One region of the Mesorhizobium sp. M3A.F.Ca.ET.080.04.2.1 genome, then DNA from elsewhere that is predicted to be linked to it. Evidence: riboswitches for the same ligand, from Rfam matches in the RefSeq annotation. Region 1 holds a riboswitch; the other holds the start of a gene.

What was found. Region 1 has a riboswitch for S-adenosylmethionine ahead of EJ074_RS12555 (O-succinylhomoserine sulfhydrylase). Riboswitches for the same ligand answer to the same signal wherever they lie in the genome.
Region 2: it holds a riboswitch for S-adenosylmethionine, as region 1 does, so the genes downstream of both, EJ074_RS21090 (homoserine O-acetyltransferase) here and EJ074_RS12555 (O-succinylhomoserine sulfhydrylase) in region 1, are expected to answer to the same signal.

What each region holds. Positions count from the first base shown of each region.
Region 1 covers NZ_CP034451.1:2,619,696-2,625,156, forward strand. Annotated here, with positions in the region: gene EJ074_RS12550 (2'-deoxycytidine 5'-triphosphate deaminase) at 52-1,146, opposite strand; SAM riboswitch at 1,288-1,365, shown strand; gene EJ074_RS12555 (O-succinylhomoserine sulfhydrylase) at 1,421-2,611, shown strand; gene EJ074_RS12560 (ceramide glucosyltransferase) at 2,744-3,889, opposite strand; gene apaG (Co2+/Mg2+ efflux protein ApaG) at 4,106-4,498, shown strand; gene EJ074_RS12570 (alpha/beta hydrolase) at 4,691-5,461, shown strand, end outside.
Region 2 covers NZ_CP034451.1:4,410,669-4,416,129, forward strand. Annotated here, with positions in the region: gene EJ074_RS21080 (glycosyltransferase family 2 protein) at 197-1,189, opposite strand; gene metW (methionine biosynthesis protein MetW) at 1,237-1,851, opposite strand; gene EJ074_RS21090 (homoserine O-acetyltransferase) at 1,943-3,112, opposite strand; SAM riboswitch at 3,209-3,286, opposite strand; gene hisC (histidinol-phosphate transaminase) at 3,439-4,542, shown strand; gene EJ074_RS21100 (prephenate/arogenate dehydrogenase family protein) at 4,548-5,461, shown strand, end outside.

The sequences.
Region 1 (5,461 bases):
TCATTTTTCGCGCTTCCGGACGAAAAACTGCTGCGCAGTTCCTGGGATTGCTTAGCGCGCAGCGCGGAAATGCTTGGAAAGCTTCAGCCCCTGCGCCTGGTAGTTGGAGCCGAGGTCGCTGCCGTAAAGCGCCTGCGGCCGCTTCAGCATGTGCTCGTAGACCAGGCGCCCGACAATCTGGCCGTGGTCGAGGATGAACGGCACCTCGTGGCTGCGCACTTCGAGCACCGCGCGGCTGCCGCTGCCGCCGGCGGCTGAGTGACCAAAGCCCGGATCGAAGAAGCCGGCATAGTGGACGCGGAACTCGCCGACCAGCGGGTCGAAGGGCGTCATCTCGGCGGCATAAAGCGGCGGCACATGCACCGCTTCCCGGCTGACCAGGATGTAGAATTCGTCCGGGTCGAGCACCAGTTCGCCGGCGCCGCTCTTGTAGAGCGGCTCCCAGAAATCGACCACGTCCTGGGCGGCGCGCTTGTCGACATCGACGAGGCCGGTGTGATGCTTGCCGCGATAGCCGACCAGGCCGTCCTTGTCGCCGTCGAGGTCGATCGACAGCGCGATGCCGCCGCCGGAAATGTTGGGCGGCTCCGTCGCGACCAGCATCTCGGCGCCGTGAAGGTCGCGCAGCTCCTTTTCCGATAGCACCGCATTGCCGATGCGGAAGCGGATCTGCGACAGGCGCGAACCGGCGCGCACGACGATCGGGAAAGTGCGCGGGCTGACCTCGAGATAGAGCGGACCATGATAGCCGGCGGCGATCTTGTCGAACTCGTGTCCGCGGTCGGTCATGACACGCGTGAAGATGTCGAGACGGCCGGTCGAGCTCTTCGGATTGGCCGAAGCCGAAATATTTGAAGGCAGGGTCAGGCTTTCGAGCAGCGGCACGATATAGACGCAGCCCGTCTCCAGAACCGCGCCCTCGGCAAGGCTGATCTCATGCAGCTTCAGCCGGTCGAGCTTGTCGGCCACCAGATGATCCGGGCCGGGCAGGAAAGAGGCGCGCACCCGGTAGGCCTTGTCGCCAAGCCTGAGGTCAAGGCTCGCCGGCTGGATCTGGTTGGTGTCCAGCGCGCGCGGCGATTTCAGCGCGCCCGACTGGAACAGCGCCGCGATGTCCTGGTCCGGAAGAATGCCTGTCTGCCGCAAGGTCTGGCTCCGCTAAGGCCGGGCAAGCACGTGATTGTAGCAGGCTCCTGCCGCAAAACCGTAAGGGTTTCGCCCTACCTGCCTGGCACAACCTCTTAATGAAGCCGGCAATTGACGCAAGCGCGGCACGGGTCTAAAGGGTCGTTATCCCGTGGTGATTTGGCCGGTCGGCTTGCAGCCACGTTAAACAAGTCGCTAAAGGACCGTTGGCCGCAAGGCCGTATGGACCGGTTGCGACGTCGCGGCCGGTCTTTTTGTGTTTGGAAGCAGGGCTATGAGCAGCAAAAAGCGTAATTGGAAGCCTCAGACGGCACTCGTGCATGGCGGAACGCTGCGTTCCGGCTTCGGCGAGACTGCCGAGGCGATCTACCTCACCCAGGGCTATGTCTATGAGAGCGCGCAGGCGGCGGAAGCCCGTTTCAAGGGCGAGGAGCCGGGCTTCATCTATTCGCGCTACGCCAACCCGACAGTCGACATGTTCGAAAAGCGCATGTGCGCGCTGGAGGGCGCAGAGGACGCGCGCGCCACCGCTTCGGGCATGGCGGCGGTGACGGCGGCACTGCTCTGCAGCGCCAGGGCCGGCGACCATATCGTTGCGGCCCGCGCCCTGTTCGGCTCATGCCGCTGGGTGGTCGAGACGCTGGCGCCGAAATACGGCATCGAGGCGACGCTGGTCGACGGCACCGACATTGCGAACTGGGAAAAAGCGGTCAGGCCGAACACGAAGCTGTTCTTCCTGGAAAGCCCGACCAACCCGACGCTTGAAGTGGTCGACATCACTGCCGTTGCCGCGCTCGCCAACTCGATCGGCGCCAGGCTGATCGTCGACAATGTCTTTGCCACGCCGCTGCAGCAGAAGCCGTTGCAGCTCGGCGCGCATATCGTCGTCTATTCGGCAACCAAGCACATCGACGGCCAGGGGCGCTGTCTCGGCGGCATCATCCTGTCGGACAAAAAGTGGATCGACGAGAACCTGCACGACTATTTCCGCCACACCGGTCCGAGCCTCTCGCCCTTCAATGCCTGGACGCTGCTCAAGGGCCTGGAGACGCTGCCGCTGCGCGTGCGCCAGCAGACGGAAAGCGCCGGCAAGATCGCGGACTTTCTGGCGGAGCGGCCGGAGATTGCCCGCGTCATCTATCCGGGCCGGGCCGACCACCCGCAGGCCGATATCGTCAGGAAGCAGATGTCGGGCGGCTCGACGCTGATCTGCCTCGACGTCAAGGGCGGCAAACAGGCGGCATTCGCCGTCCAGAACGCGCTCGACATCGTGCTGATCTCCAACAATCTCGGCGACGCCAAGAGCCTGATCACCCATCCGGCGACGACGACGCACAAGAACCTCAGCGACGAGGCGCGGGCGGAGCTTGGCATCGGGCCCGGCACGCTCAGGCTGTCCGTCGGGCTGGAGGATACGGATGACCTGCTCGCCGACCTCGAACAGGCGCTGAAGGCGGCCAAGTAGGCGGTGCCGGTTGGGCGCCGCTTAATGCATGTCGCTAGAAGTGTGCAGCGGTTCTGGGACAACGACATGCATCAAAGCAAAGGCCTGAAGCGCGTGAACTGAATTCGCTAATGCGTATCAGTGCGACCCGCTTTAGGCGCCCTCTTCCAGCTCGGTCATCGCATTGGCGCGGATGGTCATGGCGTTGCCGCGCCAGTCGACGGCACCGCCGAACCAGCCGCGCGCCCAGATGGCGGGAAGCAGGGCGTCGCGCACCATCATCGCGGTGATGCTGCGCGGCGATAGATACCAGCCCTTGGACGAGGCGAGCAGGCATTCCGGCAGATAGGCGATGGCCAGCACGCAAAGCGCCGTGGCAGGCAGGCTGACGCCGGCGCTGGCCGCCGCGATCAGCGCGAGCAAGAGCGGAGCCGCCACGCCGGTGAGGACCTCGGGGACGAAGAATTGCGGGAAGGTGACGCGCCGCAGCCTCGCCCAGCGCGCCTGGCGCGACCAGACTTCGGCGAGCCGACGCTGGCCGAGCGGCTGCTCGAAGGGCGCTGCGACCAGATTGACCTTCAGGCCAAGCCCGTTGACCAGCTTGGTGGCGGCCGCATCCTCGGCGATCTCGGCAGCCAAAGCGTGGATGCCGCCACTGCCGTCGAGCAGCGGCTTGTTCCACAGCATGCTCTTGCCTTGGGCAAAGCCGAGGCCGAGCGCTTCGCCGGCATATTGCCAGCGCGCCTGCAACGTGTTGAGGAAGGCACATTCGACCTCGGCCCAGAAGCCGTCCGGGCGCGAGCCGATCGGCGTCGAGCAGACGAGGCCGGTATCCGGCCGCCATGCCGCCAGCAGATGCTGGACATAGTCCTTCGGCATCAGCACGTTGGAATCGGCAAGGATCACCCAATCGTTCCGGGCCGCCTGCCATCCCTTGACGCAATTGTTGAGCTTGGGATTGGCGCTCACCTTGTCGTCGCCGATGAGCAACCGCGCCGGAACCTTGGGGTATCGCGCGATCGCGGCACTGACGAGTTTGATTACCGGATCTTCGCCATGGGCGACGCAGAAGATCAGCTCGTAGCGCGGCCAGTCGAGCGAGAAGGCGCGCTGGAGCGTCTCCCTTGTGAACGCCTCGACGCCACGCAGAGGCACAACGATCGAGACGGCCGGCTGCTTGCTTGCAGGGGGAGCAATGACGTGGCGCCGCTTCAGCCGCGATGCCGCCAAGAGGATGCTGGCGAGATTGGAAACAAGTAGGGCTGACGAGGTGACGGCGGCCGCGAAAGTCAGTTCCATCGAAGTCTGGCACTCCCGAAAGGCCGCCCGCGGCCATCCATTCGACGGAGCGCCCGAGTCGCCCGACACGGTTTGTGCACACCAACCATTGTCATGTGTCACTCAAATGACATTGTTTGGCGGCACTGCGCGTCGAGGTCGGGAGATTGGGCTGCCTTGCGTTGATAATGCCGCGCAGCGCGACAAATATTTCCTGCCGCAGCACCGGAGTTGCTCATGTATCGCGCCGTGACGCGGAACATAGAAGTGCAGGTCAGGCCGTTCTTCCTGGAGGATCGCTCCGATCCATCAGAGAACCGCTATGTCTGGGGATACCAGGTGACGATCGACAATCGATCGGAAGAGTTCGTTCAGCTTCTATCGCGCTACTGGCACATCACCGACGGTCATGGCCGCGTCGAGGAAGTGCGTGGCGCGGGCGTCGTCGGCGACCAGCCGGAACTCAACCCCGGCGACAGCTACCAGTACACGTCGGGCTGCCCCCTCTCGACGCCGTCCGGCATCATGGTCGGCCACTATACGATGCGCAACGGGCGCGGCGAGATGTTCGACGTCGCGATCCCGGCCTTCTCGCTCGACATGCCGGGCACAAGGCGGACGGTGAATTAGTGCCGGCCTGTCCGCGCATCTTGGCGCCACATATCGACTGGCTGCATGCGCCATCTCTGCTCCAACTGGATCAGTCCGATTGGCGCTGCCGCAGGATCGGCACTTTCGCCAAACGCAGCGTCCAATGCCAAGCGATGCCGTGAAAGCGCCGCGCCAACAGGAGTGTCCGGCCATGCTCGAAGCAGCAGCCTCATGAGCAGTATTGAAACAGGATTGTTTCTCGGCCGGATACCATTCGCGAAAGTCGGAACGCGACCGGAAAGTCTTATTGTCATCAACGGCGGTCAAGGGTTCATGATGAAGCCCGAACCTTCCAGATTGGAAAAGGACGCCAGACGGCTCAAACGGATCCTTCCACCGGGCATGAGCTTTGTGCTGATCAGCTACGATCCAGATCCAAAAGACGATGTTTCACTCAGGAATATGGCTCGAGACATCTCAGAGATCATCGACACCAACCTCAACAAGCCGGCACGTTTGATGGGTATTTCCTATGGCGGCGTGGTGGCAACGCATGTGGCCGCAGACTATCCCGACTCCGTGGAAAAACTGATCTTACTGGCGAGCGCACATGGCTTTTCGGCCGATGGAAAAAAGCGGCTCCACAGACAGATCCAATTCGCGAAAGACGAACAATTTCATGTGCTGGAGGAATTCGCGACGGTATTTCGGCGACCGTGGCTGAACCTGCTGTTGCGTTTTCGCCTGATGTTCAAACGCAGATTGATTGCACGAATGGGAGCCCAGAGTTCAATCGTCCGCTACCTCGAAGCAATGCTCCACAACAATGTGACGAACGAAGACCTTCGCAACATCTCGGCCAGAACCTTGATCCTAGGCGGTGAAAGGGACCAGTTCTTCGGCAGCGGCATGATGGAAGCCGCCGCGAGTGGGATCGGGGGAGCGAAGCTCATGGTGCTCGCGGAAGAAACCCATATGGCCCCAGTCGAACGAGCATCAGAT
Region 2 (5,461 bases), 1.8 Mb from region 1:
ACGGACCTCCAGCTTGCCTTCCATGCCGCCCCCGGATTGGATTCCGCCAAGCGTTACAAAAAGCCAGCGGCCATGTCACCCAAAGTGCCGTTCCGGATGCAGGTTTTGGCGCGTATTCCTTAGATCATGCGATTTGACTGCCACAGTTTACCAGGTCCTGAGGGTGGTATTCCGATGGCAATACAGCCTCAAGACCTCAACTGTGGCCGACATAGTCAGGGACAGTTTCGACCTCGTCACGGACGAGGCCCGCGGCCAGGCTGAAATGGCCAAGGAAGGCCAAGGTATAGAAAGCCAGGCCGACCGTCAGCGAGAACGGGATTTGCCAGAACGGCATGCCTGTTTGCCGCGCAAAACGGATGACGCGTCGTGTGGTGCGCCACGACATGGTGCCCCATCGGCTGCAAGACTTCACCACCCGCCGGGTGCGAGTGGGAGAATGGAGCTCGACGAATTTTCTGTCGGCATCTCGGCCGGTGACCAGGGCGCGCCAGTAGAAGAACCGCCATCCGCGCGGCGGGTAGTGACTGACGCGGGCGTCGACATTGACGATTTTGCGGCCTTCGCGCCAAAGCTGGTGCATCAGCAGCGTGCAGGAGACCTTGAAACCGTTATGTGCGGGAAACGGGTGGCTGCATATCCAGTCGCGCCGGAAGGCGATGTTGTTGGCATTGATCGCCCGCTTGGAGGCAAAGCGCTTGTCTCCCTCGGCCAGCGGGAAGAACCAGATCAAGGCAAAAGTGCGCGACAGGAAGTCATCGTAGGAAAGATAGGTGTGCCCGTTCACGCAGATGGTTGCGGGGTCACGAAAGGGCTTCAGCAGGGTCGAGAGCCAGCCCCGTTCCGGAACCGTATCGGAATCGAGGAAGACGACGATGCTTCCCTCGGTCGAGGCAATGCCGTTGTTCTTGAGCTCATAGTACCGGCCGGCCGGACAGGCCGCGAAAGCCAGGTCGGCAACCTGCGCCAACTGAGGCGCCTCAGCTTCGATGCTGCTGCGCAGCGCGTCCGCGTCCGCTTCCCGGCCGCCATGCGAGACGACAAGCTTCGGCCTTGCATATCCGGCAGCGGAAATCTCGGCAATGTCGCGCGCCAAGGCTTTCAGCCCGGCGCCGATTTCGTCCCAGTCGATGGATCTGGCATTCTCCATCTCCAGGACAACTGAATAGGTTGGCTGCTCGGCTGACATGTCCCCGCCGGCTCAAACCATGGCCAATGTGCGAATCGAAGCCACCGTCATCGCCTGAGCAGAAACACCGCCTGCTGGCCGAAGAAGTTCCAGAACCACCAGGGCATGGACAGCCCGATCTTCTGGCCGTTGGCGTCGAGCGCGGTCGCCTTCTCGACGGTCGCGCCGAGCTCCTCGCACAGATTGACGAAATCGCGGATGGTGCAGAAGTGGATGTTCGGCGTGTCGTACCAGGAGTAGGGCAGATCCTTGGTGACCGGCATCCTGCCCTTGATCAGCAGCGAGAAGCGCACCCGCCAATGGCCGAAATTAGGGAAGGAGACGATGGCGCGATTGCCGATCCTGAGCAGTTCGTCGAGCACAAGCTTCGGGTTGCGGGTCGCCTGCAGGGTCTGCGACAAGACGACAAAGTCGAAGCCCTTGTCGGCATAGAACTCGAGATCCTTGTCGGCGTCGCCCTGAATGACCGAGAGGCCGCGCGCCACGCATTCGTTGACGCCTCGCTGCGACAGCTCCATCCCGCGGCCATCGACCTGCTTGGCCTCCTGCAGGAGTTCCAGAAGCAAGCCATCGCCCGAGCCGACATCGAGCACGCGCGAGCGCGGCGGGATGAGATCGTTGATGACGTCGAGATCGACGCGCTGGGCGCGGTTGACGCTCATGAGCGCACCTCCGATCTTTTTCTTGACGCATGGCGCTCTCCCAAGAGCGCCGCGCATGCTTGGGGGTCATGCGTTGGGGATTGCGAACTGCTCATAGGTTGAGCCCCCGGGCGCGGGCGGCCGAGCCAATGAAGCCGTTGATGGCGGCGAACATCTCCGGCTCGTCCAGGAGGAATGCGTCGTGGCCGCGATCGGTCTCGATCTCGACGAACGAAACGGAGGCGCCCGCCGCGTTGAGCGCATGCACGATCGAGCGGCTTTCCTCCGTCGGGAACAGCCAGTCGGAGGTGAATGACACCAGGCAGAAGCGCGTCTTGGTGCCGGCGAAGGCATCGGCGAGGCGCCCGCCATGGTCGGCGACGAGGTCGAAATAATCCATCGCGCGGGTCAGATAGAGATAGGTATTGGCATCGAAGCGATCGACGAACGTCATGCCCTGGTGGCGCAGATAGCTTTCGATCTGGAAGTCGGCATCGAAACCGAAGGTGAGCGCGTCGCGGTCCTGCAGGTTGCGGCCGAACTTGCGGTGGAGGGCCGCCTCCGACAGATAGGTGATGTGGGCGGCCATGCGCGCCACAGCCAAGCCTTTTTCCGGCCGCTTGCCGAAATCGAAATATTTCCCCCCGTGCCAGTCGGGGTCGGCCATGACGGCCTGCCGTCCGACCTCGTGGAAGGCGATGTTCTGCGAGGAATGGCGGGCGCCCGTCGCGATCGGCAGCGCCGCGAAGACTCGCTCCGGATAGCTCGCTGCCCATTGCAACACCTGCATGCCGCCCATCGAGCCGCCAAGCACGCAAAACAGTTTCTCGATGCCGAAATGGTCGACCAGCATCAGTTGCGCGCGCACCATGTCGCGGATGGTGATGATCGGCAGGTCGAGCCCGTAAGGCTTGCCCGTTGCCGGATTCATCGATGCGGGACCGGTCGAGCCCAGGCAGCCGCCGAGGACGTTGGAGCAGATGACGAAAAAGCGGTTGGTGTCGATGATCTTGCCGGGGCCGATCAGCACCTCCCACCAGCCCGGCTTGCCGGTGACCGGATTGGTGCTGGCGACGTGATGGTCGCCGGTCAGCGCGTGGCAGACGAGGATGGCGTTGGAGCGGGCTTCGTTGAGGGTGCCATAGGTCTGGTAGGCGATCTGGAAGGGCGACAGCAACGTGCCGGCATCGAGCTTCAGCGGCTTGTCGGCGCCGAAGCGCAACACCGGGCTCGATGGGTTCTCGACCTCATTGTTGGTCCTTGCAGCGCGCTGAGCGGCCATTGCATCCCTCAATTGTTCCCGCGTCGGCATCTCTTCCGATGCAGTGTCCGGCCGGCAGCGGACAACAAAAAACCGGCCTGCCTTCGCAAAGCCGGTTACAGGTTGCAAACGGCCCTTTAGCGAATTGTTTAACGTGGCTGCAAGCCGACCGGCCAAATCACCACGGGAAGTCTGGCTGCTCTTCTAGGGCCAGCGCCGCGCTTCGTCAACATTCGGCATCTTGGATCCAGCCCGGTCCACGCAAGCGCCGGCCCTCGACATTCCGGGCCACGGCCTGTATTTCCGCTGCGGCCTGTGGACAGAGGCCTTTCGACGGATTTGTGACAATGAAGCAGGATCAGCCACGTCCGACGCCCCGCGCGGGCATCATGGACATCGAAGCCTACGTGCCGGGAAAGAGCACGGCGCCAGCCGGCGTGACGAAGGTCTATAAGCTGTCCTCGAACGAGAACCCGCTCGGTCCATCGCCGAAGGCGATCGAGGCTGCGCGACAGGTGGCGGCGAAGCTCGACGTCTATCCCGACGGCACGGCGCGCCGACTGCGCGAGGCCATCGCCGAAGTGCATGGCCTCAACCCGGCGAACATCATCTGCTCCAACGGCTCGGACGAGATCCTGGGCCTGTTGGCGCAGACCTATCTCGCGCCCGGAGACGAGGCGGTTTTCACCGAACACGCCTTCATGGTCTACAAGATCTATATCCAGGCTGCCGGCGCCAAGCCGGTAGCGGTCAAGGAAACCGACGAGCGCGCCGATGTCGATGCGATGCTCGCGGCGGTGACGCCGGCGACCCGGATCGTGTTCCTTGCCAATCCGAACAACCCGACCGGCACCTACGTGCCGTTCCAGGAAGTGCGCCGGCTGCATGCCGGCCTGCCGAAAAACGTGCTTCTGGTGCTCGACGCGGCCTATGCCGAATATGTGCGGCGCAACGATTACGAAGCCGGCGTCGAACTGGCCGGCAGCTCCGACAACGTGGTGATGACCCGCACCTTCTCCAAGCTCGGGCTCGGCGGCGCGCGCATTGGCTGGATGTACGGCCCGGCGCATATCGTCGACGCGATCAACCGGGTGCGCGGCCCATTCAACGTCAATGCCACCGCGATCGAGGCCGGCATCGCGGCGATAAGCGACCGCGCCCATGTCGAGCGCAGCGTGACGCATAACGAGAAATGGCTTGCCTGGGTGAGCGAGCAGGTGACGGGGCTCGGGCTGCGCATCACGCCCAGCGTCGGCAATTTCGTGCTGATCCACTTCCCCGACGACAAGAAGCATTCGGCTGCCGCCGCCGACGACTATCTCAGCCAGCGCGGCTACATCTTGCGCCGCGTCACCGGCTACGGCTTCCCCAACGCGCTGCGCATGAGCATCGGCACCGAGGAAGCCAATCGCGGCGTCGTCGATGCGTTGACGAGTTTCCTGAAAAGCTAGAGCACATGGCAGCACCGATGTTCGAAAAGATCGCACTGGTCGGCATCGGCCTGATCGGCTCGTCACTTGCCCGCGTCGTCCGCCGGGAGGGGTTGGCCCGCCACATCGCCATAGCGACGCGAAGCCGATCGACGCTCAAGCGGGCCGAAGAGCTGAGTCTAGGCGATTCCTACTCGACCGACGCCAGCGAAGTGGTGCGCGATGCCGATCTTGTCATCGTCTCGGTGCCGGTCGGATCCTCGGGCGAGGTTGCGGCCGAAATCGCGCCGGCGCTGAAGAAGGGCGCTATCCTGACCGATGTCGGCTCGACCAAGGCCTCGGTCATCGCCCAGATGCAGCCGTATGTGCCGGCAGGCGTGCACTTCATCCCTGGCCATCCGCTGGCGGGCACCGAAAAATCCGGTCCGGATGCCGGGTTCGCCGATCTCTTCGACAACCGTTGGTGCATCTTCACGCCGCTGCCGGACACCGATCCGGAAGCGCTGGAGAAGCTGTCAGAGTTCTGGCGGCGCTGCGGCTCCAACATCGACACGATGGACCCGCAGCATCACGACATGACTTTGGCCATCGTCTCGCACCTGCCGCACATCATCGCCTACAACATCGTCGGCACCGCCGACGATCTTGAATCTGTGACCAAGACGGAAGTTATCAAATACTCCGCTTCGGGTTTTCGCGATTTCACCCGCCTGGCGGCGTCGGACCCGACCATGTGGCGCGACGTCTGCCTGCACAACAAGGATGCGATCCTGGAAATGCTGGCGCGGTTCTCCGAGGATCTCGCCTCGCTGCAGCGGGCGATCCGCTGGGGCGACGGCGAGAAGCTGTTTGACCTCTTCACGCGCACGCGTGCCATCCGCCGCTCGATCATCGAGGCCGGCCAAGACATCGACGTGCCGGATTTCGGCCGCCAGGTGGT